3 regions of the Knoellia sp. B-D-2 genome follow, and region 2 is predicted to be linked to each of the others. Evidence: predicted binding sites of a transcription regulator. Region 2 holds the regulator's gene; each other region holds the start of a gene.
The links. The regulator LexA, encoded in region 2, represses DNA repair genes until DNA is damaged. The targets are predictions, from matches to a motif close to TCGAACANNTGTTCGA.
Positions count from the first base shown of each region.

Region 1 (9,684 bases), 520 kb from region 2:
CACGGGCGGCTGGCGGGCGCTGGTCGAGCGGCTGGGCGCCGAGCGGGACGCCGCCCGCGAGCGCAGCGACGACCTCCCGCTCGACGAGCTGCGGCTTCTCGCCGAGGGCACGTGGTGGCTCGGCGACGGTGCGCGGTCGATGGCGCTGGACGAGGAGGTCTACCGCCGGCTCGACGCGGAGCAGGACCCCGTCGCGGCCGCGCAGCAGGCCCTCGACCTCGGTCTCGAGTGGGTGACCCGGGGGGACGTCGTCATCGGGACGGCGTGGCTCGCCCGGGCGCGACGCCTCCTCGAAGGGCTGCCGGAGTCGGTCGTCCACGGGTACCTCCTCTACATCGACGCGACCTACGAGCTCGACGTCCACGGGGACCCGGCGCCGGCGCAGGAGGCCGCCACCCGGCTCGAGGCCCTCGGTCGTGCCCACGACGACTCGGCGCTTCCCTGCTTCGCCCGGGTGCTGGAGGGCTTCGCCCGGGTGCGCGAGGGACGGACCGCCGACGGCTTCGAGGCCCTCGACGAGGCGATGCTCGAGGTGATCGCGGGCCGCGTCCCGCCACGGTGGGCCGGCGACATCTACTGCACCGTCATCCACGTCACCCACGAGCTGGGTGACTGGGCGCGGATGCGGTCGTGGACCGACGCGCTCGAGCGCTGGGCACTCCCGCTGTCCCGGACCTTCATGTACGTGACCGTCACCCGGGTGCACCAGCTCCAGCTCGTCGGTGCCGAGGGCGGCTGGGACGAGGTCCTGGCGCAGATGGAGGGTCCGAGCCGGACCCTCGTCGGGTCGCACGGCTGGCTGGCCGGTGCGGGGTTCGAGGAGCTCGGTGACGTGCTCCGGTGCCGGGGCCGGTGGGCCGACGCATCCGCCGCCTACCGCCGCGCCCGCGAGCTCGGCATGGACCCGCAGCCCGGTGACGCCCTCCTCACGCACGCGGCAGGGCGTTCGCACGAGGCAGCGACGGTGCTGCGCGCGGCGGTGGAGGGCAGGGGGAGGTTGGAGCGGGCGCGGCTCCTGCTGCCGTCGGTCGAGGTCGGCCTGGCCTGTGGCGACGTCGACCTCGCCGAGTCCGCGGCGACCGAGCTCGCCGGGACGGCGAAGCAGTACGACACGGCGGGGATGCGGGCCTGGGCGCGTCACGCCGAGGGTCTGCTGGCGCTTTCCCGCGGTCAGCACGAGGACGCCGCCGTCGCCCTCGAGTCCGCCCTGCGCGAGTACCGGAGCCAGGGACTTCGGTATGCCGTGGCGCGCGCCCACGAGCACCTCGCGACCGCGCGACGCGGGTTGGGCCAGGAGCGGGCTGCCGAGGCTGACGCGGCGACGGCGCTGATGATCTACCGGGAGCTCGGCGCCGCCCCGGACGTGGCGCGCCTCACGGTGTCGGAGCGCCCGGGAGGCCTCACCGGCCGCGAGGAGGAGGTGCTCGCCCTCGTGGCCGGAGGCGCCGGCAACCGGGAGGTGGCGCAGCGGCTCGTCATCAGCGAGAAGACCGTCGGGCGCCACCTCGCCAACATCTTCGCCAACCTCGGCGTCGGGTCCAGGACGGCCGCGGCTGCGTGGGCCCACGCGCACGGCATACATGGTTCACCCCACGGTCGCGCCTGAGATCTGCAGGGTTCGGCCGATGCGGGGCGAAGGGGTGCGTTCCTAGCGTCGTCGTCACGGGCAACGGCCCGTCCGACCAGAAGGAGCAGCACCATGAGCACCATCGAGCAGCAGCAGACGCCGGCAGTCGTCGAGCGCCTCGTGCAGGTCCTCAACGACGGCGCGATCGCCGTCCTCGCCGGCATCGGCCACGACACCGGGCTCTTCGAGACCCTGGCCACCCTCCCACCGGCCAGCAGCCAGCAGATCGCCGACGCTGCGGGCCTCGGCGAGCGCTACGTGCGGGAGTGGCTCGGGGGAGTCGTCACCGCCGAGCTGGTCGACTTCGACGCCGAGACAGGGGAGTACACGCTCTGCGAGGAGAGCGCGCCCTTCGTCACGGGCCCGAGCGCCGACAACCTCGCCCGCAGCATGCGACTCATCGGGCTCATGGGCTCGGTGTCACCGCTCGTCGTCGAGCGCTTCCGCACCGGAGGCGGACTCGGGTACGAGGACTACCCGAGGTTCGTCGAGATCCAGGCCGAGGACTCCCAAGCCGTCAACGACGGGTCGCTCATCGACACGATCGTCCCCCTCACCGGACTCGTGGACCGGCTGCGCAGCGGGATCGACGTCGCCGACGTCGGCTGCGGCGCCGGCCACGCCATCAACCTGATGGCCCGGGAGTTCCCGAGGAGCCGGTTCTGCGGCTACGACTTCGGCGCCGAGGCGATTGCCGTGGCCCGGGCGGAGGCGCGCGAGTGGGGACTCACCAACGCCGTGTTCGTCGAGTGCGACGTCGCGGGCCACATCGACGCCGCCTCGTTCGACCTCGTGACCGCGTTCGACGCCATCCACGACCAGGCCCACCCGGCGACGGTCCTCGCCAACATCCGCCGCGCGCTGCGACCCGGCGGGACCTTCCTCATGGTCGACATCAACGCCTCCAGCCGCCTCGAGCGCAACCTCGAGCTGCCGTGGGCGAGCTTCCTGTATGCCGTCTCGCTCGTGCACTGCATGACGGTGTCCCTCGGTCAGGGTGGTGACGGGCTCGGGACCGTGTGGGGCGTCGAGCTCGCCGAGCAGATGCTCCGTGACGCCGGCTTCGGGGAGGTCACGCTGCACGAGGTCGAGGCCGACCCGTTCAACGCCTACTTCGTGGCGCGCGCCTGACCCGATCGGGGTCCGCCCGCGTCGGCAGCGTCGGCCGGGTCGGCAGCGTCGGGGGCAACGTCGAGGAGCATGAAGGCCAGGTCCGGCCGGTGGGCGGGAAGCCACTCCGGCCGGGCCGTGCCCACCGTCCGCCACCCGCGTCGCCGGTAGAAGAGGCCGGCGCTCGTCTCCTCACCGACGACGTCGAGCATCGGGGTCAGCCCGCGCCGGTCGATCTCGGCCAGGGCGGTGTCGAGGAGAAGGCCCCCGATGCCGGAACCGCGGCGGTCACCGGCGACGAAGAGCACCGAGACCTCCGCCACGCCCTCGGACGGCCGCCCGGTCGCCCTCGCCCAGTCCTTCGCCATGCGCGCGTCGGCCAGCGACGTGACGGAGACGTGGCCGACGACGGCGTCCTCCTCGACGGCCACCCAGGCGGCGAGCTCTCCCGGGCGCACGATGAACTCCTCGGGCGGGAAGGGCAGGGGCCACCGCTGCGGGTAGGAGGTCTTCGCCTGCTGGGCGCCGAGCAGCTCGACGAGGACGGGGAGGTCGCCGGCGCGGCGTTCGCGGGTCGTCACGGGCACCCGAGGATCGTAGGGCGCAACCACGTTGCGGGCACCGTCGGACAGGCTTGTGCAGGCCGGGCGTTATCGGCATCACCAAAGTGGCCTGCCGCCAATGTGCTGCAGGTCACATCACGAGGTATAGAACTGAGGTTGGGCCGCCGTCGTCCTGTCGGTCACCCGTCCGCGCATCCCCCGTGCGCCGTCTCGGGCGGGATGCTGCGCTGGGAGGTCAGCACACCGACCTCTACGTCGACAGCAACACGGCCTCAGTGCTCGTGCGCGACGCACCCTCGGGCGACTACGTCGTCGAAACGAAGGTGCGGCTGTCCGGCCTGCCGGACGAGGGCTGCTGCTTCAACTACGCCCAGGCCGGCCTCGTCGTCTACGGCGACGACGACAACTTCGTCGAGCTCACGAGCGCCTCGATCTGGGAGACGCGCCAGACGGAGTTCGCCAAGGAGCTCAACCCCGTGCCCCAGGGGTGGAGCCGCTACGGCAACACCGTCGTCGGGCCGCCCGGGGACGACTGGACCTGGCTGCGCATCGTCGTCGAGCGGCTCAGCGGTGCCGAGCAGCGCAAGGCCGGTGGCGACACGGAGCGCTACACGGCATACACGAGCCAGGACGGAGAGACCTGGGTGCGCGGGGGCGTCTGGACCCACAGCCTGGGGGAGGACGCCCTCATCGGCCTCGTCTCCATGGGTGCCACCGACCAGGTGACGTCACCGATCACCGCGGAGTTCGACCACGTGCGGGTCCACAGCCTCAAGGGAGGCGCCAGGCCCCGGACCTGAGGTCGCGAGGCAACGGACCGGACGTACGATCGCGGGCGTGACCAGCCAGCCCACCATCGGAGTCCTCGCCGTCCAGGGCGACGTGCGCGAGCACGTCCGCGCCCTCGAGTCGGCGGGTGCCCGGGCCCTGGCGGTCCGCCGCCCCGGCGAGGTCAGGCAGATCGACGGGCTCGTCATCCCGGGCGGCGAGTCGACGACGATGGACAAGCTCGTCCGCATCTTCGAGCTGCGCGACCCCTTGGTCGAACGGTTGAGGGACGGGCTCCCGGCCTACGGGTCCTGCGCCGGGATGATCATGCTCGCCGACCGCATCCTCGACGGCCACCGCGACCAGCAGACCCTCGGCGGGCTCGACATCACCGTGCGCCGCAACGCCTTCGGCCGGCAGGTCGACTCGTTCGAGGAGGACCTCCGGATCCGCGAGCTCGGCCCGGAGCCGGTGCGCGCGGTCTTCATCCGGGCACCGTGGGTCGAGGAGGTCGGCCCCGGCGTCCGCGTCCTCGCGTCGGTCCACGTCGCGGGAGGCGACCACCCGGTGGCGGTGCGCGAGGGCAACGTGCTCGCCACGAGCTTCCACCCCGAGGTCACCGGCGACCACCGCTTCCACCAGCTCTTCGTGGACCTCGTCCGCCGCGCCTGAGAGCCCGGGTCGGCTCGCGAGCCGACCCGGTGCTCCCGAGCCCGATCAAACCCGGCTCGGGAGGTGGCAGACGGCTCCCGAGCCTCTCTCGCTCGCGCGGACCCGGCTGCCCCGGCGGCACCTGAGGGGGCAGAACGGCATACGACATAGGATCGACGCCGAGTCCTGCCCGTTCACAGCACGAGGAGACACCTTTGTCCGGCCACAGCAAATGGGCGACGACGAAGCACAAGAAGGCCGTCGTCGACGCCAAGCGCAGCAAGCTCTTCGCCAAGCTGATCAAGAACATCGAGGTCGCGGCGCGCACCGGCGGCGGTGACCTCACCGGCAACCCGACGCTCTACGACGCGGTCCAGAAGGCCAAGAAGTCGTCGGTGCCCAACAACAACATCGACAACGCGGTCAAGCGCGGCTCCGGTGCCACGGCCGGCGGCTCCGACTGGGAGACCATCACCTACGAGGGCTACGCGCCCGGTGGTGTCGCCATCCTCATCGAGTGCCTCACCGACAACCGCAACCGCGCCGCCGCCGAGGTCCGCACCGCCCTGACCCGCAACGGCGGCCAGCTGGGCGACCCCGGGTCGGTGTCCTACGTGTTCGACCGCAAGGGCGTCGTCGTCGTGCCCAAGGAGCAGGCCGGCACGGAGCTCAGTGAGGACAGGATCCTCGAGGTCGTCCTCGAGGCCGGCGCCGACGAGGTCAACGACCTCGGCGAGGCCTTCGAGATCATCTCTGCGGCGACCGACTTCGTGGCCGTGCGCCAGGCCGTCCAGGACGCCGGCATCGACTACGACTCGGCAGAGGCTTCGTGGGTGCCCAACCTCCAGGTGCCGCTCGACCTCGACGGGGCCAAGAAGATGATCCGGGTCATCGACGCCCTCGAGGACTCCGACGACGTCCAGGACGTCTTCGCCAACGGCGACATCCCCGACGACGTCCTCGCCGAGCTGGGCGACGAGGACTGAGTCCGTCCCGCGGGGGAGCGGCCGGCAGCCCCGCACCCCGCGTGTTGCTGCGCCCCGCCCCCCGCCCCGCTGTGTAGCGTGGCACCGAACACCTGTTCGGTCCTCAGGAAGGCGGCGCGCGTGCGCGTTCTCGGCATTGACCCCGGCCTCACCCGGTGCGGCCTCGGTGTCGTCGACGGCAGGGCCGGACGCGCCAGCATGGTCGCAGTGGGCGTGGTCCGGACCCCGGCCGACGCGGACCCGGCGCAGCGGCTCATCTTCCTCGAGACCGAGCTGGGCGCGTGGATGGACCGGTTCTCGCCCGAGGTCGTGGCCGTCGAACGGGTCTTCGCCGACACCAACGTCACCTCGGTCATGGCGACCGCGCACGCCACCGCGATCGCGCTGCTCACCGCCGGCAAGCGGGGCATCCCCGTCGTGTTCCACACGCCCACCGAGGTCAAGGCCGCGGTCACCGGCAGCGGTCGGGCCGACAAGGCCCAGGTCACCGTCATGGTGACCCGCATCCTCAAGCTCGCCGAGGCACCGCGGCCGGCCGACGCCGCCGACGCCTTGGCCCTGGCGATCTGCCACCTGTGGCGCGGCGCCGCGACGGCGCGACTCGAGGCGCTGGCCAGGGCAGGTGCGCGATGATCTCCTCCCTCTCCGGGCGGGCCGGTCACGTGGGCCTGGACCGCCTCGTCGTCGAGGTCGGTGGCGTGGGGATGCTCGTCCACACGACGCCCCGCACCGCCGCCGAGGTCCGCCCCGGTCAGGACGTCACCGTGTCGACCACCCTCGTCGTGCGCGAGGACTCGCTGACGCTCTTCGGCTTCGGCTCCGCCTCGGAGCGCGACATGTTCGAGACCGTGCAGACCGTCTCGGGCGTCGGACCTCGGCTGGCCCTGGCGATGCTGTCCGTCCTCACCCCCGACGAGGTCCGGGCGGCGCTGACGACCGGCGACGTCTCGACCCTGATGAAGATCCCGGGAGTCGGCCGCAAGAGCGCCGAACGTCTCGTGCTCGAGCTCAAGGACAAGGTGGGTATGCCGTCCGCCACGGCCGGTGCCGACGTCGCGGCTGCAGTCGCCCCGGTCGGGGACGCGCGGCGCGACCAGGTGGGCGAGGCGCTCGTCGGGCTCGGCTGGTCGGCCAAGCAGGCGACCGACGCGGTGAGCCGGGTGTCGGCCGCGGCCGACCCGGAGGCCTCGGTCGCCGCCCTGCTGAGGATGGCCCTGCGCGAGCTGGGCCGATGAGCGGCGCGGGCGACGGGCGGGACGTGGCCGGCAGCCACGGCTTCCGGTCCGACATCGTCGAGTCCGGTGACGGGCGTGCCGTCGACGGCTCGCTCGACGCCACGGCGCGCATCGTCGACGCGGGGGCGGACGGGGACGACGAGCGGGTCGTCGAGGCGGCCCTGCGCCCCAAACGGCTCTCGGAGTTCCCCGGGCAGACGCGGGTGCGAGACCAGCTCGGCCTCGTGCTCGAGGCCGCCCGGCGCCGGGGGACCGTGCCCGACCACATCCTGCTGTCGGGCCCCCCCGGGCTCGGCAAGACGACCCTGGCCCTCATCGTGGCCGCCGAGCTGGAGCGACCCCTCCGGGTGACGTCCGGGCCCGCCATCCAGCACGCCGGCGACCTCGCCGCGGTGCTGTCCTCGCTCGACGAGGGGGAGGTGCTCTTCCTCGACGAGATCCACCGGATGTCCCGGGCGGCGGAGGAGATGCTCTACCTCGCGATGGAGGACTTCCGGGTCGACGTCATCGTCGGCAAGGGCCCCGGCGCGACGGCGATCCCGCTCGAGCTCCCGCCGTTCACCGTCGTCGGGGCGACCACCCGGTCCGGCCTGCTGCCGGCGCCGCTGCGCGACCGGTTCGGCTTCACCGGCCACCTCGACTACTACGACGCCTCCGACCTCACGACGATCCTGCGTCGATCCGCCGGTCTGCTCGGCGTCGAGGCCGACAAGCCGGGGATCACCGAGATCTCCGGCCGGTCCCGGGGCACGCCCCGCATCGCCAACCGGCTGCTGCGCCGGGTGCGCGACTGGGCCCAGGTCCACGGGTCCGGCTCGGTCGACGAGGCCGCCGCCCACGCGGCGCTGCGGCTCTTCGACGTCGACGACGCCGGGCTCGACCGGCTCGACCGGGCCGTTCTCGACGCCCTCTGCCGACGCTTCGGCGGGGGGCCGGTCGGGCTGTCCACGCTGGCGATCGCCGTGGGGGAGGAGTCCGACACCGTCGAGACCGTCGCCGAGCCCTATCTCGTGCGCGAGGGCTTCATGGTGCGCACCCCCCGGGGGCGCGCGGCCTCGGCCAAGGCGTGGCGCCACCTCGGGCTCACCCCGCCGCGCGACCTCGCGGCCCAGGACGTCCTGCCCCTCGACGAGGGTCCCGGCCGTCTCGGCGGGTGAGGTCGCCCGGCGAACCGGTGCCACGGCATACTCGGGCAGTCCCGGGCACCTCGACCGGGTGTCGCGCGTTGGTCGAGGGTGAACACGTCACCTATGCTGACCCGACGGCCCGGCGTCGCCCGGGCCGCTGACGCGCCCGGCCCCACAAGGGCCAGGTGAAACCAGACTCGAAGGACTCTTCATGAATTCCGGTGCCGGCTTCGGCAACCTCCTCGTGCTCGCCCTGCCCCTGCTGCTGCTGGCGTTCCTCATGCTCACGCAGCGCAAGCGCGGACGTGAGGTGCAGACGTTCCAGTCGGCGCTCAGCGTCGGCGACGCGGTCGTCATGACCTCGGGCCTCTACGGCACGATCGTCGTCCTCGACGACAGCACCGCGCTCCTCGAGATCGCTCCCGGTGTGCAGGTGCGCGTCGACCGTCGCGCCATCGGCATGGCCCAGCCCGGCGTGACCGACGCCCCGCCGACGCCCGAGGCCGCCTGACATGGCACAGATGAGCCACGCGAAGTTCGCCCGCCGCGCCCTCGCGGGGATGGCGGTCCTCGCCCTGGCCCTCATGGGCCTGCTCGTCGGGTCGAACCAGTTCGGTGACGGCAGCTACGCGCCCAAGCTCGGCCTCGACCTCGAGGGTGGGACGCAGATCATCCTCGAGCCGCGGCTCACCGGGAACAAGCAGGTCTCGCCCGAGCAGATCGCCCAGGCGCGCGACATCATCGTCCAGCGCGTCGACGCCGGCGGTGTCGCCGGCGCCGAGGTCACCACCCAGGGTGGTCGCAACATCGTCGTGAGCATGCCCGGCACCCCGAGCAAGAGCACCGAGGACGCGATCCGTCGCTCCTCGCAGCTGCAGTTCCGTCCGGTCCTCGCGATCGCCGCCGGCTCACCGCAGCCGGCGCCGTCCGTCTCGCCCAGCGCGTCCCCGAGCGCCCCGGCCAGCCCGGGCGCCAGCGGCACCCCGACGCCGCGCGCGTCCCCGTCCGCGAACGTCCCCTCCGCCAACCCGGCGAGCCCGTCGGCCACCAACAACTCCGCGATCCCGGGAGCCCTGACCACCGGGACCACCTCCCCTTCGCCCTCCCCGACCGCGTCGACCAGCCCGTCCGCCAGCCCGTCCGCCAGCCCGTCGGCCTCCCCGAGCGCGAGCCCGAGCCCCAGCGGCTCCGCGGCGACGTCCGCCGGTGACCCGTTCAGCCTCGACCAGATCACCCCCGAGCTGACGGCCCAGTTCACCGCGCTCAACTGCGCCGAGGATGGCGCGCTCGACGCGCTCGTCGACGACGACACCCTGCCGCTCGTCACCTGTGACGCCGACGGTGCCGCCAAGTACGTCCTCGGCCCGGTCGTCGTCTCCGGCGACAAGATCAGCGACGCCAGCGCCGGCTACCAGGTCGGCCCCAATGGCCAGCAGACGAGCCGGGTCGAGATCCAGCTCAGCCTCAACGGTGAGGGCGCCAAGCAGTACGCCGACGTCTCCAAGAAGATGGTCGTTCTCCAGCAGCCGCAGAACCAGCTGGCCGCGACCCTCGACTCCCGGGTCATCGTGGCGCCCAGCTTCAACGAGGCGATCCTCGACGGCAACGCGAGCATCA
Region 1 is NZ_CM173189.1:3,521,475-3,531,158, reverse strand. Features, by position in the region: gene AC3EU2_RS16735 (LuxR C-terminal-related transcriptional regulator) at 1-1,606, shown strand, start outside; gene AC3EU2_RS16730 (class I SAM-dependent methyltransferase) at 1,700-2,758, shown strand; gene AC3EU2_RS16725 (GNAT family N-acetyltransferase) at 2,737-3,324, opposite strand; gene AC3EU2_RS16720 (DUF1349 domain-containing protein) at 3,501-4,100, shown strand; gene pdxT (pyridoxal 5'-phosphate synthase glutaminase subunit PdxT) at 4,129-4,740, shown strand; gene AC3EU2_RS16710 (YebC/PmpR family DNA-binding transcriptional regulator) at 4,935-5,705, shown strand; gene ruvC (crossover junction endodeoxyribonuclease RuvC) at 5,826-6,338, shown strand; gene ruvA (Holliday junction branch migration protein RuvA) at 6,335-6,940, shown strand; gene ruvB (Holliday junction branch migration DNA helicase RuvB) at 6,937-8,097, shown strand; gene yajC (preprotein translocase subunit YajC) at 8,279-8,578, shown strand; gene secD (protein translocase subunit SecD) at 8,589-9,684, shown strand, end outside.
Region 1: the regulator LexA is predicted to act here: its motif matches at 5,790-5,805, upstream of ruvC (crossover junction endodeoxyribonuclease RuvC).

Region 2 (9,684 bases):
CCGCGGTGAACCTCTCGACTTCCGTCTCCGTCCTCGGCGCCGTGGTCGTCGCCAGCGTCTGCTTCGCCATCGGCGGCCTCAACCCCGCCACGTTCGTCGGCCGCAGCCAGGGGGTGGACGTCGCCTCGGTGGGGTCGGGCAATCCGGGCGCCACCAACATCGGGCGCGCGCTGGGCCGCAAGTGGGGGATCGCCGTCGGCGTGCTCGACATGCTCAAGGGACTCGTGCCGACGCTCGTCGTGCTCCTCACGCTCGGGACGTGGTTCGCCCTCGTCGCGGGGGCGGCGTGCGTCATCGGCCACATCTACAGCCCCTACCTGCACGGGCGAGGTGGCAAGGGGGTCGCCACCTCGCTCGGGGCGATGCTCGCCGTGGTGCCCTGGGCCGCGCTGGTCGGGCTCGTGGCGTTCCTCGTCGCACTGCCGTTCGTCAAGCGGCTCGGTGACGCCTCCGTCGTCGCGACGACGCTGCTCGTCGCCATCGGGGTCGTCCTCTCCGTCCGCGCGGACGACGCCACGGAGCGAGGGGTCGGGGTGTGGCTGGCGCTCGTGTCCCTGCTCGTCCTGGCCCGGCACCGCCGCAACATCCTCAGCTGGGTGACCCGGCTCCGCGGCTGAGCGTCCGTCCACAGCGGGCGGGTGCTGCCGGGGTCGTCCACAGATCCGGTCCACGGGCTTGGGTGACGGCTTCGGCGTTCCTAACGTCGGCGTATGCCGTTCCGCCGCCCACCCGAGCCCGTCTCGCCTCGAGCCCTCGCGCGGGTGCGCTCGGCGGGCGGCGGGCCACGGCTGGCTGGCGGTGGGCCGCGGTCGGGGGTCGGCGGTGGGCCGCGGTCGGCGGCTGGCGGTGGGCCGCGGTCAGCGGCCGGTGAGCGCGACGGGGACGGCGAGGAGCACGGGCGACACCGACCGATCGAGGTCCCGCGCGGGCCGGTCCTCGAGATTCCCACCAGCCTGCGCGGCGCGCGGTGGGCTCCGACCCGGTCGGCGGGGACGGCGGTGCTCGCGGTCGCCGTGCTCGTCGCGCTCGTCTTCGGGGCCCGGGTGTGGCTGGCGGGCGCCGGTGGCCAGACCGTCCCCGGTGCCGCCGGGAACGTGGCAGCGCCAAGTGGCGTGGTGCGGGGGACGTCCACCCTGTCGCGGGCCTCGCCCGCGGTGTCGGCCACCGGCGGGGGTTCCTCTGCCGGCACGCGGGAATCATCCACGGCGGCAACGGCGCCCGCCGGATCGCCCGTCGCGGGCGCCGGTGGTGTGGTCGTCCACGTCGTGGGTCAGGTCGCGTCAGCAGGGGTCTACCGGCTGGCGGCCGGTGCCCGCATTGCCGACGCGGTGCAGGCTGCGGGCGGCGCCACCCGGACCGCCGACCTGTCCGCGGTCAATCTCGCCCGGGTCGTCGTCGACGGCGAGCAGGTCCACGTCCCCCGACCGGGGGAGGCGGTGACCTCGGTGGGGGCGCCCGTCGGTGGCGACCCACCGGGCGGCGGCGCGGCCGGCGGTGGCGGAGCCGGGCGAGGTGCCTCGGCCTCCGGTGGGCTGGTCTCGCTCAACAGCGCCGACCTGTCCACGCTCGACACGCTGCCGGGCGTGGGACCCGTGCTCGCCCAGCGGATCATCGACTGGCGCACCGAGCACGGCCGGTTCACGAGCGTCGAGGAGCTCGGCGAGGTCAGCGGCATCGGCGACACGCTCCTCTCGCAGCTCACCCCGAAGGTGACGCTGTGAGGGAGGCGACGACGCCGGGGGAGTGGCAGCGGGAGGTCGTCCACGCCAGCGACCTCCGCCTGCTCGTCCCGGCTCTCGTCGGCTGGGCCCTGCTCGCGACGACGCTGACCCGGCCCCCGACCTGGCGGTGGGCGGTCTGCGGGCTGCTGGTCGCAGGCGTGGGGGCAGGACTGGCTGCGGCCGTGGTGCGACGCGCGTCGTGGTGGCCCGCGTCGTGGCGGGCTGCGTCGTGGTGTCCTGCGTCCTGGCGGCGCGGCGTGCTGCTCGTCCTCGGCGTCGCCCTGCTCCTCCAGGTGGCGGGAGTCGGCCAGCACGCGCTCCGGGCCACCGGGGACCTCGACACCCTCACGGCCGCACGGGCGGCCGTGATGCTGGACGCGACGGTGACCTCCGACCCGTTCACCCCCGCCCCGAGGGCCGGCCGGGAGCCGGTCGTCATGCTCCGGGCGTCCGCCCACGAGGTGACCGGCCGCGGTCGTACCACCGCCGCCCACGCACCCGTGGCGGTGCACGGCTCCGAGGCGCTCCTCGCCGTGCGGTGGCACGACCGCGTCCGGCTCCGCGGTCGGCTCGGGCCTCCTCAGCCGGGCGCGTCGGAGCTCGCGGTGCTCCGGGTCACGCGGGTGACGGTGGTGGACCCGGCCGGTCGGGTCGCCCAGGTGGCCGAGCACCTCCGGGCAGGCCTGCGCCGCGCCGTCGACCCGACGCCCGCCGACGCACGCGGGCTGATGCCGGGGCTCGTCATCGGGGACACCAGCCGCACCCCACCCGACCTCACCGCGGCGATGCAGGCGACGGGGATGACCCACCTGACCGCCGTCTCGGGCTCGAACATCGCGGTCGTCGGCGGGATGGTCCTCGCCCTGTGCGTCCTCGTGGGAGTGCGCCGTCGCTGGCGTCCGGTCGTGGTCGCCCTCACCATCGTCGGCTTCGTCGTCCTCGCCCGCCCCGAACCCAGCGTCGTGCGCGCCGCGGCCATGGGGCTCATCGGCCTGCTCGGCGTCAGCCGGTCGCGGCGCCGGGCCGGGATCCCGGTGCTCGCCGGCGCCATCGTCGTCGTGCTCGTCGTCGACCCGTGGATGGCGCGCTCGTTCGGGTTCGCCCTGTCCGCCCTCGCGACGCTCGGGCTGCTCCTCTTCACCCGCCCGTGGGGTGACGCCATCGCCACCCACCTCCCGTCCCGCCTGGCACTGCTCGGGCCGGCGATCGCCATTCCCGTTGCGGCACAGGCGATGTGCGCGCCGATCGTCGTGCTGCTCCAGGGATCGGTCAGCGTCGTCGGTGTCCTCGCGAACCTCGTGGCGGCGCCGCTGGTCGCTCCCGCCACGATCGCGGGGGTGTGCGCCGCGGTCGTCTCCGTCGTCGCCGACCGACCGGCCGAGCTCATCGCCTGGCTCGGCGCCCTGCCCACGCTCGGCATCGCGAGGACGGCGCGGGTCATGGCGGAGGTCCCGGGTGGGACGATGCCGTGGCCCGACGGCGTGCTGGGAGCCCTGCTCCTCGCCGGCCTCACCGTCCTCGCCGTCCTGTCAGGGCGCTGGCTGGCGCGGGTCACCCTGCTCCGACCGCTGGTGGCCCTGGCCGTCGTCGCGCTCACCGTGGCGGTGACGATGCCGACGCGCATCATCACGTGGCCGGCGGACGGTTGGCGGATCGTCTTCTGCGACGTCGGGCAGGGTGATGCGGCCGTCATCCGCACCGGACCCGGCCGAGCACTGGTCGTGGACACCGGCCCGGACCCACCGCGCGTCGACGGCTGCCTCGCGGACCTCGACGTCGAGGTGGTGGACGCGGTCGTGCTCACCCACTTCCACGCGGACCACGTCGAGGGGCTGCCCGGGGTGCTCGACGACCGAACCGTCGGTCAGGTGTTCACGTCACCCGTCGGAGACCCCGCCCACCAGGTCGGTGAGGTGACGGACTGGACGAGAGCACACGGCATACCGCTGTCCGTCCTGGCTGCCGGCGACCGGCTCACCTTCGGTGACGTCACCGCGGAGGTGTGGGCGCCGGCGCGACGCATCGCCGCGGGGTCGGTGCCCAACAACGCGAGCGTGGTCCTCGCCGTCCACGTCGGCGCGGTCGACGCCCTCCTGCTCGGGGACGTCGAACGCGAGGCGGCGCACGACCTGCTTCTCCGGCTCCGACGTGACCCGTCGATGGCCGCCGTCGCGCAGGATCTCGACGTCGTGAAGACGCCGCACCACGGGAGCGCGAACCTCGATGCCGGGCTCATGGCCGCCGTGCGTGCGCCGGTCGCCGTGGTGAGCGTCGGGGAGGACAACGACTACGGACACCCGACGGCGGCGCACCTGACGATGATGCAGCGCAACGGGTATGCCGTGCACCGCACCGACGAGCGCGGCCACATCGCCCTCGTCGAGCGTGACGGCCGGATCGAGGTGGTCACCGAGAGGTGAGCCCCCCTGCACCACAGGGGCGCCGGCCCGACCGCCTCGGCGCCAGAGGGTGCCGACGGGTCAGCGGACGGCCGACTGCGCGGCCTTCTTCGTCGCCGCGTCGGCGCTCTCCACGAGCGCGTCGAGGGTGGCCCTGACGGCAGGGACCCGCTGCAGGTCCGGGGTCGTCACGGCGACGATGTGGCGCCGCGACGCGGGGGTCATCGGCAGGGCGACGACGTCCTCGTGGTGGACGGTCCTGAGGATGAGGTCGGGGATGACGGCGATGCCGAGGCCCTCGGCGATGAGCCCCATGACGGCGACGTAGTCCTCGGTCTCGTAGGCGACGTCCGGCACGTAACCGGCGGTGCTCGCGAGCTGCAGGAGGTGGCCACGGCACCGGGGGCAGCCGGCGATCCAGGTCTCGTCCTCGAGCGCGGCCATGTCGACCTTCGTCGAGGTCGCCAGCGCGTGCGTGCGGGGGACGGCGAGCAGGACCTCGTCGTCGAGCAGCGGGGTGGTGACGAACGCCTCGAGGTCCTCCTCCCCGCGGCCGAGGTCCGTTCCCTCGTAGACGAACGCGACCGCGAGGTCGCACTCACCGGCGCGCAGCGCGGCGAGCGACTCGCGCGGCTCGCCCTCGCTGAAGGTGATCGAGACGCCCGGGTGCTTCGCCTTGACCTTCGCGAGGGCCTTGGGGACGAGCGTGGCCGAGGCGGACGGGAAGGCCATGAGGCGCACGCGTCCGGACCGGAGCCCGGCGATCGCGGCCACCTCCTCCTCCGCGGCGTCGAGGGCCGAGAGCACCGGACCGGCGTGCCGCGCGAGCACGGCGCCGGCCTCGGTGAGGCGGACGCTGCGGCCCACGCGCTCGACGAGCGTCGTGCCCGTGCGGTTCTCGAGACGGCGGACCATCTGCGAGATGGCGGGCTGGGAGTAGCCGAGGGAGAGCGCCGCCGCCGTGAAGCTGCCTTCGTCGGCGATGGCGCGCATGACCCGGAGTCCTGCGGCATCGATCATGCGGCCATCCTATAACCAGAAGTTATCGAGATCCATCGGGACGGTTCAATCCCTGATGTCGCACGCCCACGGGCGCGCGGCGGCGACGCTCGTCCCTCGGGTGTATCAGCGGCCGAGGTGCGCCCTCCTGATGGGCATGAGGACGACGAACCGCCGGCGGACCGCCCGCCGCAGCCACCACCCGGACGTCACGTGCGACGGCCTCGGGCGGTGGCACTGGAAGTGCGCGTGCGGCGCCGGCTCCTACGGCGGCTCCTCGGCGGTGGACTGGCGCTGGATGCTCACCGCCGCCCTGGTCCACCAGAACGCCTGCCCCGGCGAGTGACCTCGCGTGACCCTGGGGCGACGTCAGGACGACCACTTACGATGTCGGGGTGAGCCCTGAGGTGTCGGTCCGCGAGGTCGCGTCGCTGCTGCGCGAAACCGGCCCGGCGCTCGTCCTCACCGGTGCCGGCATGTCGACCGAGAGCGGCATCCCCGACTACCGCGGCCCCGACGGCAACCGCCGGGTCACGCCGATGTCACACCAGGAGTTCACGGCGACCAGCGAGGCGCGGCAGCGCTACTGGGCGCGCAGCTTCATCGGCTGGCAGCGCTTCAGCGCGGCCGAGCCCAACGACGGCCACCTCGCCGTCACCGACCTCCAACGCGCCGGGGCGCTCGGAGCCGTCATCACCCAGAACGTCGACGGTCTGCACCAGGACGCCGGCACCCGTGAGGTCATCGAGCTGCACGGGTCGCTGGCCGAGGTCGTCTGCCTCACCTGCGAGGGCCGGGTCGACCGCGGTCTGCTCCAGGCGCTCATGGACGACGCCAACCCCGACTTCGCCTCACGCGCCCTCGGGGCCGTGGTCGACGGCTCCCGGGTGAGCAGCCAGATCCGCCCGGACGGCGACATCGTCCTCGCCGACGACGCCGTCACCACCTTCGTCACGCCCCGGTGCCTGGCGTGCGACGCCGACACCCTCAAACCCGACGTCGTCTTCTTCGGCGGCGCCGTCCCCAAGCCCCGCGTCGAGCAGTGCTACGCGCTCACCGAGGCGGCGTCCGCACTCGTCGTCCTCGGGTCGTCGCTCAAGGTGATGAGCGGCTACCGGTTCGTTCGGCGGGCGGCAGCACGCGGCATACCCGTCGTCGTCATCACGAGGGGCCCCACACGCGGGGACGCCGAGACGACGCACCGGATCGATGCGCCGCTCGGCGTCACACTCGCCGCGCTCACCCGTGCCGTCCAGGCCCAGGTGGCGTGACCCCTCAGATCCGGCGCAGGACGGCCGTGACCTTGCCGAGGACCGTCGCGTGGTCGCCGTCGATCGGGTCGAAGGCCGGGTTGTGCGGCATGAGCCAGACCTTGCCGTCCTTGCGCTTGAACGTCTTGACCGTCGCCTCGTTGTCGAGCATCGCCGCGACGATGTCGCCGTTGTCGGCGCTCGGCTGCTGCCGGACGACGACCCAGTCGCCGTCGCAGATTGCCGCATCGACCATCGAGTCACCGACGACCTTGAGCAGGAAGAGCGAGCCCTCGCCGACGATCTGCTTCGGCAGCGGGAAGACGTCGTCGACCATCTCCTCGGCCATGATCGGCACGCCGGCGGCGATCCGGCCGAGGACGGGCACGTAGCTCGCCTCGGGCCGCGCGTCGCCCGAGCCGGTCGGGTCGAGGTCGGCGTCCACGTCGTCCGGGGTGGCGCCACCGCGGTAGCCGCGGATGTCGCTCGGGGTGTCGGGGGAGATGACCTCGATCGCCCGTGGCCGGTTGGGGTCGCGCCGCAGGTAGCCCTTCTTCTCGAGGGCGTGCAGCTGGTGCGAGACCGAGCTGGGGGAGGTGAGGCCCACGGCCTGGCCGATCTCGCGCATGCTCGGCGGGTAGCCGCGGCGGTCGACCGAGTTGCGGATGACGTCGAGGACCTTGCGCTGCCGCACCGTGAGCGTGCCGTCGCCGGGGTCGCGGTCAGGCAGCTGGTGGACGTCGGCGTCGGGGGGGCCGCTCTTGTCGCTCATCTCGTCTCCTCTGAAACCAGTGGTGTCAGTGGTGCCTGATTGGCTTCCTGACATGACCACAGCGTACGGAGTTCGGGCGGACGGATCAAACACCTGTTCGACGCGTGTCTTGAAGTCCTCGAACATCCGTGCTAGACATCGTACAGACGTTCTATCGAACGTTCTTTCGACCCAGGAGGACTCCATGAGTGCAGCAGCGGCCCTCGACGGCACCGCGGCGGGGTATGCCGTCCCGCTCCCGATGCGTCGCCCGGAGCGTCCGCGCCTCGTCCTCGTCCCCACCGGCGAGGCCGTCACCGTGGCTCCCCGGCCGGCCCTCCGGCTGACCCGGGGCGGGCGCCTGGCCCTCACGAGCACCGTCCTGCTCATCGCCCTCGTCGCGGCGTTCGTCGGCCTCACCGGGGGCGCCGCGGCCTCCTCGACCCCGGAGCGCATCACCGTCGAGCAGGGCCAGACGCTGTCGGAGATCGCCGCCGAGCACATGACCGGCACGTCGATCGCCTCGGCCGTCGCCGAGCTGCAGCTGGCCAACGGTCTCAGCAGCGCCCAGGTCCGCGCCGGCCAGCAGATCGTCATCCCGCAGGGCTGACGACCACGACTCCGAGCCGCTTCGACCCCGGCTCGGTCCTGAGTCCATGGCAGAGCCTCGACCCCTCGCCGACTCAGTACGAAGGGCGCCCCGCGGACAGCTGCGCGGGGCGCCCTTTGCGTTTTGCCCGGTCCGAGGGCGCGCCGCGGAACATCGGCGGCGGCGCCGCCCTTGACCTTGGCATGAGCACCGAGAGCACCGAGCGCATCCAGAGGGTGAGGCAGCTGCGGGTCGTCGTCGAGGCGGCCGACTACGACGAGGCGGTGCGGTTCTACCGCGACGTCCTCGGCATGGACGAGATCGCCGCGTTCTCCGAGGGTGGTGAGGACCGGGTCGCGATCCTCGAGGCTGGTCGGGCGACCTTCGAGATCGCCAGCCCGGCGCACAAGGTCGCGATCGACGCCGTCGAGGCCGGCGGGACCCCGAGCCCGCGGATCCGGATCGCGTTCGAGGTCGACGACGCCGAGCGGTCCACCCGCGACGCCGAGGACGCCGGCGCGACCGTCGTCGCCGAGCCGGTCCTCACGCCGTGGAAGTCGCTCAACTCCCGGCTCGAGGCACCCGCCGACCTCACCGTCACCCTCTTCGAGGAGACGGCTGAGTCGCACGAGCGCGCCCAGCGAGAGGGCTTCGACACCGCCGGCTGATTCGCGTGCCGTTTCGCGCCCGGCGTGTCGCGTGCCCAACGGGGGAATTGGCGAGTTGGGGACGGGGAGCGGGGGGTCAGGGGCTGGTGAGGACGAGGTCGAGGGGGCGCTCGTGGAAGGCGGCGAGACGCTCGGCTGCCTCGGCGATGCCGTCGCGTTCGGCGGCGGTGAGGTCGACCTCGGGTCGCACCGTGACGACGGCCTGCTTCGGCCCCACCGTGCGCTTGAAGGTGCCGACGTCGTGTCCGTCGACGACGACGATCCCGCCACCGGCCTCAGACATCAGGCGCGTCCGGTCCGCGTCGCGGTTGCGACGGAGGAACCCCGTGCTCGGGTAGGTGAGGGCCGCCTCGTCGAACGTCGACAGGAGGTAGGCCCGGTGCGGCCGGGTCGTGCGCGCCGACACCGACGGGTCGAACCACAGGGTCTCGTCCTGGCACTCGACCTGCTCGAGCGGGCGCGAGGACCGCAACGTCGCGGAGGTGGTGAGCTCGGCTGTGGCGGAACGGATCTCGGTGAGCGTCATGCCACTCCACCGCTGCAGGTCGCGTTCGGAGGCGGGTCCGTGCCCGGCGTAGAAGCGGTGGGTCAGCTCGACGGCGGCCTGCTCGCGGGACCACCCGTCGGAGTCCGCGCGCGCGACGACGTCGTCGACGAGGGCGTAGGTGTGCTCGACCCCGCGCGGCGGCCCCGAGCAGATGACCGAGCGCACCTCGGCCGTCATGAGCTGGTGGGCCATGGCCTCGCCCGGCCCGGGCAGCCCGGCGTCGGAGAAGGCCGGACCGAGCTCCTTGCGGGTCATGGTGCGACCGTCGGCGAGCAGCTGGTGGAGCAGCTCGATGCCGCGGTCCTTGACCTCCGGAGTGACCCCGAGCTGGCGGTGGCGTGACGCGGCCGACGCCTCGACCTTGGCGCCGGTGAGCGACTGGATCCAGCGGAGGTCCTCGGGCACGACGTGGTGCCAGGTGGGCCGCAGGACGTGGGTGCGCACCCAGCCGCCAGCCGACTGCGCGGCCAGCACACCGGCACACGTCGTGTTGCGCGAGCGCATCGCGAGGGAGTGGGCCGCGAGCGGCGCGTCCTGGCTCTGCACGCAGGTGAGGAGCCGGACGGCGTCGGCGGCGTGGGGGAGCGGAGCGGCCGCGAGGCGCTGGACGGCCAGGCGTCGCCGGAGCACCCACGCGTGGGTGACGGTTCGAGTCACGACGCGGCCCTCGCGCGCGACCAAGGGGACCGCGACAATGAGGACATGGAGCGGAGCACGAGCGTGGACATCGAGGCGGCGCCCGAGCGGGTCTGGGACGTCA
Region 2 is NZ_CM173189.1:181,539-191,222, reverse strand. Features, by position in the region: gene AC3EU2_RS00880 (glycerol-3-phosphate acyltransferase) at 6-617, shown strand; gene AC3EU2_RS00875 (ComEA family DNA-binding protein) at 711-1,721, shown strand; gene AC3EU2_RS00870 (ComEC/Rec2 family competence protein) at 1,718-4,141, shown strand; gene AC3EU2_RS00865 (LysR family transcriptional regulator) at 4,202-5,140, opposite strand; gene AC3EU2_RS00860 (hypothetical protein) at 5,277-5,465, shown strand; gene AC3EU2_RS00855 (Sir2 family NAD-dependent protein deacetylase) at 5,515-6,390, shown strand; gene lexA (transcriptional repressor LexA) at 6,395-7,141, opposite strand; gene AC3EU2_RS00845 (LysM peptidoglycan-binding domain-containing protein) at 7,326-7,730, shown strand; gene AC3EU2_RS00840 (VOC family protein) at 7,913-8,377, shown strand; gene AC3EU2_RS00835 (winged helix DNA-binding domain-containing protein) at 8,454-9,581, opposite strand; gene AC3EU2_RS00830 (SRPBCC family protein) at 9,627-9,684, shown strand, end outside.

Region 3 (9,684 bases), 1.1 Mb from region 2:
GGTCGAGCCGTTCGCGTTGCCGCCCCAGGTGATCTTGGTGGCGCCCACCGGGATGACCCCGAGGGAGACGACGACGTCGGCGTCGTTCCAGCCGACGGTGGCGATCCGCTTGGGTTCGGCGCTGACCGTGGTCTCGCCGAACGCGTGGGTGATGGTCGTGGGGAAGGCGCCCTGGTCGACCCCGACCGACGAGGACGTCGACGGGTCGGCCGAGGCCTCGCTCGTCGGACCGGTCGAGCAGGCCGTGAGGGCGAGGGCGGTGGCGGCCGTGGCGGCGGCGACGACGAGGGAGCGGCGAGTCAGCATGGGACCTTCTGGGTCGGGCCGCGGATGCCGCGGCAACAGGAGTAAGGTGACCCTAAGTGAGGGTCGCCTTACTTTGTCAAATCCCGTCCGGCCCGTGGCCCACCAGCCGCCTGCTCAGAGGCTCACGTGCCCCGGCGAGAGCTCGGCCACGCAGCGCACGCCGAGCAGGGCCATCGTGCGGCGCACCTCGCCGCCGAGGATGTCGACGGCCCGCTGGACGCCGTCCTCGCCGCCGGCCATGAGCCCGTAGAGGTAGGCCCGCCCGACCATGACGCTGTCGGCACCGAGGGCCAGCGCCGCGACGACGTCGGCGCCCGACATCACCCCGGTGTCGAGCATGATCTCGGCGTCGTCGCCGAGGGCGGCCCGCACGTCCGGGAGGATCCGCAGGGGCACCGGTGCCCGGTCGAGCTGACGCCCGCCGTGGTTGGACAGGACGATCGCGTCGGCACCGGCGTCGGTGACCTTCTGCGCGTCGGCCACGGTCTGGATCCCCTTGATGACGAGGGGGCCGTCCCAGACCGAGCGCACCCAGGCGAGGTCCGCCAGCGTCATCGTCGGGTCGAACAGCGAGTTGAGCAGGTCCGCGACCGGCCCGTCCCACGACGTCAGCGACGCGAACTCCAGCGGCTCGGTCGTGAGCAGGTCGACCCACCAGTTCGGGTGCATCGCGGCGTCGAGCACGGTCCTCGCCGTGAGCGCCGGGGGCAGCGAGAAGCCGTTGCGGACGTCGCGCAGGCGGGCGCCGGCGATCGGGACGTCGACGGTGAGGACGAGGGCCTCGTACCCGGCGGCCGCGGCCCGGCGCATGAGCGCCTCGCCCGCCGACCGGTCCTTCCAGACGTAGAGCTGGAACCAGCGCCGGGCGCGCGGTGCGGCCTGCGCGACGCCCTCGATCGAGGTCGTCCCCATGGTGGAGAGCGCATACGGTATGCCGGCCCGCTCGGCGACGCGGACCACCGCCGACTCCCCCTCGTGCTGCATCATCCGGGTGAAGCCGGTCGGGGCGAACGACAACGGGAGCTCCGAGCGGCCGCCGAGGATCGTCGTCGAGGTGTCGACCTCGCCGACGTCGCGCAGCACGGCGGGGTGGAAGGTCAGACCCGCGAAGGTGTCCCGCGCGCGGCCGAGACTGATCTCCCCCTCGGCCGCCCCGTCGGTGTAGTCGAAGACGCTGCGTGGCGTCCGCCGGCGGGCGACCGTGCGCAGGTCGGCGATCGTCAGCGCACCGTCGAGCCGCCGGCGCCGGGCGCTCCACTCGATCGGCTTGGGTCGCAGCAGCGGCGCGAGCTCGCTGATCCGGGGACGGCGGCGGGTCACCATCGCCCGACCGTAGCGAAGTTCAGTCCGGGGTGGACCACGCCTGCCTCAGGCTGAGCCGGCCCTGCGTCTGGAGCAGCGAGCGCTGGTAGAGGCGCGCGGCGACCTGGACGACGAGCGCGGCCGCCACGACGAGGATGGCGAGGGCGGCGAGGGCCTGCCACCACGGCGCCGAGCCCTCGAGGACGCGCACCGGCATGATGACCGCGGAGAAGGGCGGCACGAACGACAGCACCGTCTTGGCCGTCCCGGTCGCGAGGAGCGCGCCGAAGAACACGCCGGTCGTGAGGAACGTCAGGGGCGTCGACGTCGACTGAACGTCCTCGGTCCGGCTCGCCAGTGCTCCGGCGACGGCCCAGAGGCAGGCGAGCAGCCCGAACCCGACGATGAAGAAGACCGTGAACCACCCCACCGCGCCCGAGATCGCCGGGATGAACCGGTCGTACTCCGTGAAAGTCAGTCCCACGAGCCCGACGGCGACGAAGATGGCGATCTGTCCGAACGCCAGCACGAGGTTGCCCATGACCTTTCCGGCGAGCAGCTCCCTCGTCGTGATCTTCGTGGCGATGATCTCGACGATGCGGCTGGCCTTCTCCTCGACGACGCTGTTCGCGAGGGCGTAGCCGAAGGTGAACGAGGCGAGGTAGAAGAGCATCGCCAGCGCGAAGCCGAGGGCCTGCGCGACCCCGCTCTTCTCTGCATCCCCCTCGAGGACGGCTGTGCTGAGCGCGGATCCGCGCACGAGCTCCTCGACGGACGTGCCCGCAGCGGCCGCGTTGGCCCCCAGGGTCACCTCGCGGATCGCCGTCGCGGCGAAGGTCTCGACCTCCTCCGGGACGTCGGCCTTCCCGGTGAGCAGCCACCCGTCGCCGCCGCCCTCGTGCAACCACACGTCGGCGTCGCCGGTCTGCAGCGCGCGGGTGGCGGCGGCGTCGTCCGCCGCCTCCGTCACCGTGACGGACACCTTGTCGTCGGCCGCCTCCGCGACGAGCTCGACCTGGGCCGCCATCTGCGCGGCCGGGGTGGAGGTCGTGACGACGGTGTACGTCTCCGTGCGGTTGGCCACGAACGCCTGCACGCCGATGACGACGGCGAGGAGGCCGATGAGCCCGAACGTGCTGAGCAGGAACGTCCGGTCGGTGAGCTTGGTGACGATCTCGCGGCGGGCCACGGTCACCCAGACGGTGGACCTCATGCGGTCACCTCCCGGTAGACCTCGGACAGCGCAGGGACCTGTCTCGCGAAGTCGAGGACGTCACCGCGCTCGACCGCCGCGCGCAGCAGCCGCTGCGGGGCTGCCGGGTCGGTGACCTCGACGAGCGCCGTGGTCCCGTCGAGGTCGACGACGGCTATGCCGCCCACGTCCCGGATCCAGCCCGCGTCGCCTCCCAGGGTGACGCGGTACCGCTCCGGCCCCCCGCTGCGCAGGTCGGCGACGGAACCGGTGGCGACGACACGCCCTCTCGAGAGGATGACGAGGTGGTCGCACAGGCGCTCCACGAGGTCGAGCTGATGCGAGGAGAAGAGGACGGGGATCCCGCGCGCGGCGTGCTCGCGGAGCAGGTCCGTCATGGAGTCGACCGCGCGGGGGTCGAGCCCGGAGAACGGCTCGTCGAGGATGAGCGCGTCCGGTGTGGTCATGAGTGCCGCCGTGATCTGGACCCGCTGCTGGTTGCCGAGCGACAGCTTCTCGACGCGATCGCGGGCACGGTCCGCGAGGTCGAGCCGCTCGAGGTTGACCATGACCGCGGACCTTGCGTCGGCGCGGCTCATGCCGGAGAGCTCACCGAGGTAGACGAGCTGGTCGAGGACCTTCTGCTTCGGGTAGAGGCCGCGCTCCTCGGGCATGTACCCGATCCGGCGCCGGTCGCCCGCGGTGATGGGCGCGCCGTTCCACCGGACCTCCCCCCCGTGCAGGGCCAGCAGGCCCATGATCATCCGCATCGTCGTCGTCTTGCCCGCGCCGTTGCCGCCGACGAAACCGGTGAGGAGTCCCCCCGGAACCGTGAAGGACACGTCGTCGACGGCGCGCAGGTCACCGAACGACCGCGAGAGCCCCTCGACGTCGAGGGTCGCTCCGTTGCCTGTCATGATCCCACGGTAGGGCTCGTCCTCGGCGGTCAGGCGGGGTTGAGGACGTCGAGCCCGATGAGGGGGCGCAGCGCGGCCGGCACGACGACGGAGCCGTCGGCCTGCTGGTGGTTCTCGAGGATCGCGACGAGCCACCGCGTCGTGGCCAGGGTGCCGTTGAGCGTGGCCGCGACCTCGGTGCCGCCGCCCTGCACGCGGTAGCGGGTCTTGAGCCGGCGCGCCTGGAAGGTCGTGCAGTTCGAGGTCGACGTCAGCTCGCGGTGCCGGCCCTGGGTCGGGACCCAGGCCTCGCAGTCGTACTTGCGCGCCGCCGGACCGCCCAGGTCGCCGGCCGCCGTGTCGATGACGCGGTAGGGCAGCTCCATGGCCGCGAGCATCTCCCGCTCGAAGGCGAGCAGGCGCTGGTGCTCCGCCTCGGCGTCCTCGGGCCGGCAGTAGACGAACATCTCGATCTTGTTGAACTGGTGGACCCGGATGATGCCGCGGGTGTCCTTGCCGTAGCTTCCCGCCTCGCGGCGGTAGCAGGTCGACTGCCCGGCGTAGCGGACCGGTCCGGCGGAGAGGTCGATGATCTCGTCGGCGTGGTAGCCCGCGAGCGCCACCTCGCTCGTGCCGGTGAGGTAGAGGTCGTCGGCCTCGAGCCGGTAGACCTCGTCGGCGTGGTGGTCGAGGAAGCCGGCGCCGGCCATGACCTCGGCCTTGACGAGCGTGGGGGTGATCATCGGGACGAAGTCGGCTTCGATGGCGCGCTGCATCGCGAGCTGGAGCATCGCCATCTCCAAGCGGGCACCGACGCCCTTGAGGAAGTAGAACCGCGAACCCGACACCTTCGCGCCGCGCTCCATGTCGAGGGCGCCGAGGCCCTCGGCGAGGCTGAGGTGGTCGCGGGGATCGAAGCCCTCGGCGGCGAAGTCGCGCGGGGTGCCGACGCTGTCGAGCACGACGTAGTCGTCCTCGCCACCGACCGGGACGCCGTCCTCGATGACGTTGCCGATGGTGCGCGTGAGGGTGGCGAGCTCCGCGGCGGCCTCGTCGGCTGCGGCTTGGTTGGCCTTGACCTGGACCGCGAGCTCCTTGGTGCGCACGAGCAGGGCCTGCTTTTCGTCGCCCTGGGCCCTGGCCACGTCCTTGCCCATCGACTTCTGCTCGGCCCGCAGCTGCTCGTAGGCCGTGAGGCTCGAGCGACGCTTCTCCTCCGCCGCGAGGACGGCGTCGACGACGCCGTCGTCCTCACCCCTCGCGCGCTGCGAGGCACGCACTCGGTCGGGGTTCTCACGCAGCAGCTTCAGGTCGATCACGCGGGCCAGCCTAGTGCGGGCACCGGGAGTGGCTCGATCAGGCAGCCGTCGTCGCGTCGTCGGACGTGAACCACTCGTCAGGTGGGTCGGGGATGGGATCCGTGGGGATTCGGAGCAGCTCGAGTGGCGGCAGCTCGTCCGGGAGGTAGCCGTCGGGGTAGGGGACGACGGGCTCGTCGAGGTCGTCGAGCTCCTCGGGGTGTGGCGGGGGCGACCACCCGTCGCCCAGGACCGGCGGTGCTGTGGCGTCGTGGACCCTGCCGGTCGGTGTCTGGATGCGGATGCCGTGTGCTCCGGTCCCGTCGAGCCCGGTCGACGTCGCGGTGACGTGCCAGCCGTCGAGCTCCTTGACGAGGTTGTGTCGCTGGCACACGCCCGCGCCGTTGGCGGCCGCGGTGGAGCCGTCGGCTGCCACTGCGGTGACGTGGTCGGTCTGGATGGCGGGGGCGCCGCACCACGGGATGCGGCAGGTCGGGTCGCGCAGCTCGAGGAAGCGGCGCAGTCCGCCGTGGAAGCGGCGACGCCTCGAGTCCAGGGCCACGAGGTCGCGCCCGGTGGGGTCGGTGAACAGCCGCCGCAGCCACACGAACGCCGCCGCCGCTCCGCCGCCGTCGACCGTTGAGTTCGAGGTCGAGTTCGGCTGCGCGAGGACGTCGCGGAGCCACTCCCGCGCCTGCGCGCCGGCGACCGGGCCCCACCCGGGGATCACCGCCACGTCATCGGCCGGTGCGGTCCCGCCGAACGCTGCCGGTCCGGTCCCGCCGAAGGCGGCGGGCAGGAGGGTTCGGTCGGTCATCACCAGCGACACCTCGACCGGCTGCGGCTGACCCTGCGCGCGCCCACTGAGCAGCTCCAGCGCCCGGTCGGCCAGCCACGCACCCTTTCCCCGGGTGTCCGCGCCCCAGCCTCGCGGGAGCGGGTAGGTGTCTGAGCGCCGCCGGCTGGGTCTGGCGGGAGCGCGATGCGCGCTCAGCGCGCGAGCGCGCGGATGGGACAGCGGCGCTCAGACACCTACCCGCGACGTCACCACGCCATGCCGTCGGCGGCCGGGCGCACCGACACCCGACGTGACGCGACGGCCCGCCGGGCGCGCTCGGCCAGCGACTCCGCGTCCAAGGCGGCCCCCGCGCGTCGAGCCGCGGCCGCCAGGGCCTTGTCACCCAGCGACGCCATGGTCGGGGCGAGTCTGCGGTCGACCTCGCCGCGGTGCTCCCGGCTCAGGCACGCCGTCTCCCGCACGACGATCCACGCGCGCCGCTCGCTGATCTCCCCACGCTCCAACGCTCCCAGGGTCAGCGGCATCTCCCCGACCAGCGCCCGCGCGACCCCGACGTGCTGGTCCGCCAGCGTCGGGGAGCATCGCCGCGCCAACGCCAGGTCGGCCCGGACGCTGCGCGAGTCCTCACCCAACGCCTCACGATCCACCACAGCTGCAGCCGTCAACCGTGCCTGCGCCGCAGCAGCCGCACCCTTGAGCGACTCCAGGACCGCCACCACCGCGACCCGCTCCGGCTCCGTCAGCCCCTGCGCTGAGACCTCGCCCAGCAAGGACACGACCGACCCGATCCGGGCCCTCCAAGTGCTGGCGTCCCCTGCATACCCTCATCGTACACCCGTTCGACGACATCCGGAAGGGTTGTGCACAGCGGATTCCGCTGTGTCGCAACCATTTTGTGCAATAAGTGCGCCGGAGCCACGACGTGGTGCTGCAGGAGGCGCGGAATGTCGCGCGTTCGGCAGGACGCAGGAGATGCGGGGAGCCTCAGGCGCGGGAGTCCGCTCCGCGCTGGGACTGCTGGCCGCGCTCCTGCCAGGCCATCGCCAGGGGCGCGGTGAACCCGTGCAGGTAGACGGAGACGACGACGGTGAACGCGACGACCGACCACAGCCACCGGATCTCCTCGAATTCAGCGTGGCTCGCGGCGTACGCGAGGTAGAAGAGCGAGCCCACGCCCCGCACGCCGAAGACCGCGGCGACGACGCGCTCGCGGGCGTCGAAGTCGCGCGGCCCCTCCCGGTGCGGGTGGCCCAGGAAGGAGACGAGGCCGGCGAGGGGGCGCAGCACGAGCAGGAGGAACAGCGAGATGAGGACCCCGCGCCAGTCGAGGTTGGCGAGCAGCCCGTTGGTCAGGGCCATCCCGAGCAGGAGCAGCACGACGAGGGTGAGCAGCCGTTCGAGGCGCTCGATGACCTCGTGCATGTCGTGGTGGTAGGAGTGGTTCCGCTCGAAGCTGCGGATCGCCATGGCGCACGCGAACACCGCGAGGAAGCCGTAGCCGCCGAGGACCTCGGCCACGCCGTAGGTCGCGAGAAGGGCGGCGATGGCGACGAGCGGCTCCCCGTTGGCGGCGAAGCGCAGGTCCTGCGAGCGGGCGGTGAAGGCGAGGCGGGCGACCGCTCGCCCGGCGACGACCCCGACGACCGCGCCGATCACGACCTTGCCGACGAGCTCCCACGCCAGCCAGCGGGCGCCCCACTCGGAGACGCTGCCCACGGTGGCGAGCAGGATCGCCGCGTGCACGAAGGGGAAGGCGAGGCCGTCGTTGAGCCCGGCCTCGCTCGTCAGCGCGAACCGGACCTCGTCGTCCTCGTCCACCTCCTCGGAGTCCTCCTGGTCCGCGTCCTCCCGTTCGCCCTCGTTGGGCCCTCCCACCTGGACGTCGGACGCGAGCACCGGGTCCGTGGGCGCAAGGGCGCCACCGAGCAGCAGCGCGGCCGGTGCGGCGACCCCCATCGGCCCCCACGCCATGAGCGCGACACCGGCGATGGTCAGCGGCATGGCGATCCCGAGCAGGCGCCACGTCGGCGACCACGTGCGCCACGAGCCCACGTCACGCAGGTTGAGCGGGCGGTCGAGCGCCAGCCCCACCCCCATGAGCGAGACGAGCACCGTGAACTCGGTGATGTGGGTGACCGCCTCCTCGTGCGAGGTCGGGTCGAGGTCGAGGTCGCGGAACCCGGGCATCAGCCCCAGGACCAGCCCGAGGGTGACGAGGACGATCGGGGCGTTGACACGGAACCGGTGCAGCACCGGCGGGAGGATGACGGCGAGGAAGAGGGCGAGGCCGAGCGCGACGTAGATCCAGGCGGGCTTCACGCCCGCACGTCCCAGAGGTGGTGGGCGAGGTCGTGCAGGCCGTAGCGGCCGAGGCTGAGCACTGTGAACTCCGAGCCGTCGGAGCGCACGCCCCGGCGCTCCCACTCGGGACCGGACAGGCCGGCATACGCCTGCGCGAGGCGGGCTGCGGCCGTGGTGAGATCGGTCGCGACGGCGCCGGGGTCCTGCTCGGCGTAGCGGCGCTCGACGGCCGTCGCGTCCTGGTCCCAGTTCGCGAAGCGCGCGCCGTCCTCGTCGAGCATGAGCCGCACGCGGTCGGCGAACAGGTCGCAGACGTCACGGACGTGGCAGGCGTACTCCAGCGGGGACCACGAGGAGGGATCGGGCCGGGTCGCGACTTCCTCACGCGAGAGCACGTCGGACCACGGATCGGTGTATGCCGTGACGAGCCGGGCGACGTCGGCCGGCGGCACCGCTGCGGCGTCGAACCCGCAGTCCGGACAGGACCGGTCGAGGGTCCACGTCCAGTCCTTGTCGTCCGGCTCGATGGTGCTCATGGGCTCAGCGTAGGCGGGGCGCCGACCCGGGCGTGACGCCTCGAACCGTGGGGTACGGTCCCTGACGTGACCGACTCCTGGCCCGTGATCCTCGCGATCCTCGCCGTCCTCCTCGTCCTGGCAGCGGTGGCCTGGTTCGCGACCTCCTCGAGCCGCTCCCCGGGACGCCACGCCTCCTCGACGCGGCCGTCCCGGTCGTCGTTCCGGCCGGAGCAGGCCGAGGACACCCCGACGCCGCCGCGCAAGCAGGTCGCGGTCGTCCTCAACCCCAGCAAGTTCGACGACGCCGAGGCCGTCCGGGCCCTCGTGACGAAGACCGTCCTCGCCCACGGCGAGTGGGACGAGCCGACCATCCGGGAGACCACGGTCGACGACCCCGGCCACGGCCAGACCCGGGCGGCGCTGGCCGACGACGTCGACCTCGTCTGCGCCATCGGCGGCGACGGCACGGTGCGCGCGGTCGCCCACGTCCTCACCGGCACCTCCACCCCGATGGGCCTCGTCCCCGCCGGCACCGGCAACCTGCTCGGGCGCAACCTCGAGCTGCCGCTCGACCTCGCCGAGGCCCTCGAGGTCGCCCTCACCGGACGCAACCGGCACATCGACGTCGGCTGGCTCACCCTCGACCCGACCGCCGAGCAGAGCTCGACCGAGGAGCTCGACCCGGGCCGCGACGGGCCGACCGAGCCCGACGTGGGCGCCGACGACGAGCACGGCTCCGACCCCGCCGCCAACCAGCACGCGTTCCTCGTCATGGCCGGCCTCGGGCTCGACGCGAGCATCATGCACGCGACGTCCGACCAGGCGAAGTCGCGCATCGGCTGGGGCGCCTACGTCGCCAGCGGCGCGCAGAACCTGCTTGGCGCCCGGTTTGCGACCCGCCTGCGGATCGACGGCGGCGAACCGATCGCCCACACGGCCCGCACGATCGTCGTCGGCAACTGCGGCAAGCTCACCGGCGGGATCACCCTCATGCCCGACGCCGAGATCGACGACGGGGTTCTCGACGTCGTCGCGGTCACCCCCAAGGGCATCGTCGGCTGGGCCGGGGTCG
Region 3 is NZ_CM173189.1:1,330,942-1,340,625, forward strand. Features, by position in the region: gene AC3EU2_RS06385 (iron-siderophore ABC transporter substrate-binding protein) at 1-306, opposite strand, end outside; gene AC3EU2_RS06390 (alpha-hydroxy acid oxidase) at 421-1,629, opposite strand; gene AC3EU2_RS06395 (ABC transporter permease) at 1,649-2,821, opposite strand; gene AC3EU2_RS06400 (ABC transporter ATP-binding protein) at 2,818-3,717, opposite strand; gene serS (serine--tRNA ligase) at 3,747-5,015, opposite strand; gene AC3EU2_RS06410 (hypothetical protein) at 5,053-5,811, opposite strand; gene AC3EU2_RS06415 (DUF222 domain-containing protein) at 6,039-6,569, opposite strand; gene AC3EU2_RS06420 (cation:proton antiporter domain-containing protein) at 6,778-8,112, opposite strand; gene AC3EU2_RS06425 (DinB family protein) at 8,109-8,630, opposite strand; gene AC3EU2_RS06430 (diacylglycerol/lipid kinase family protein) at 8,697-9,684, shown strand, end outside.
Region 3: the regulator LexA is predicted to act here: its motif matches at 6,621-6,636, upstream of AC3EU2_RS06415 (DUF222 domain-containing protein).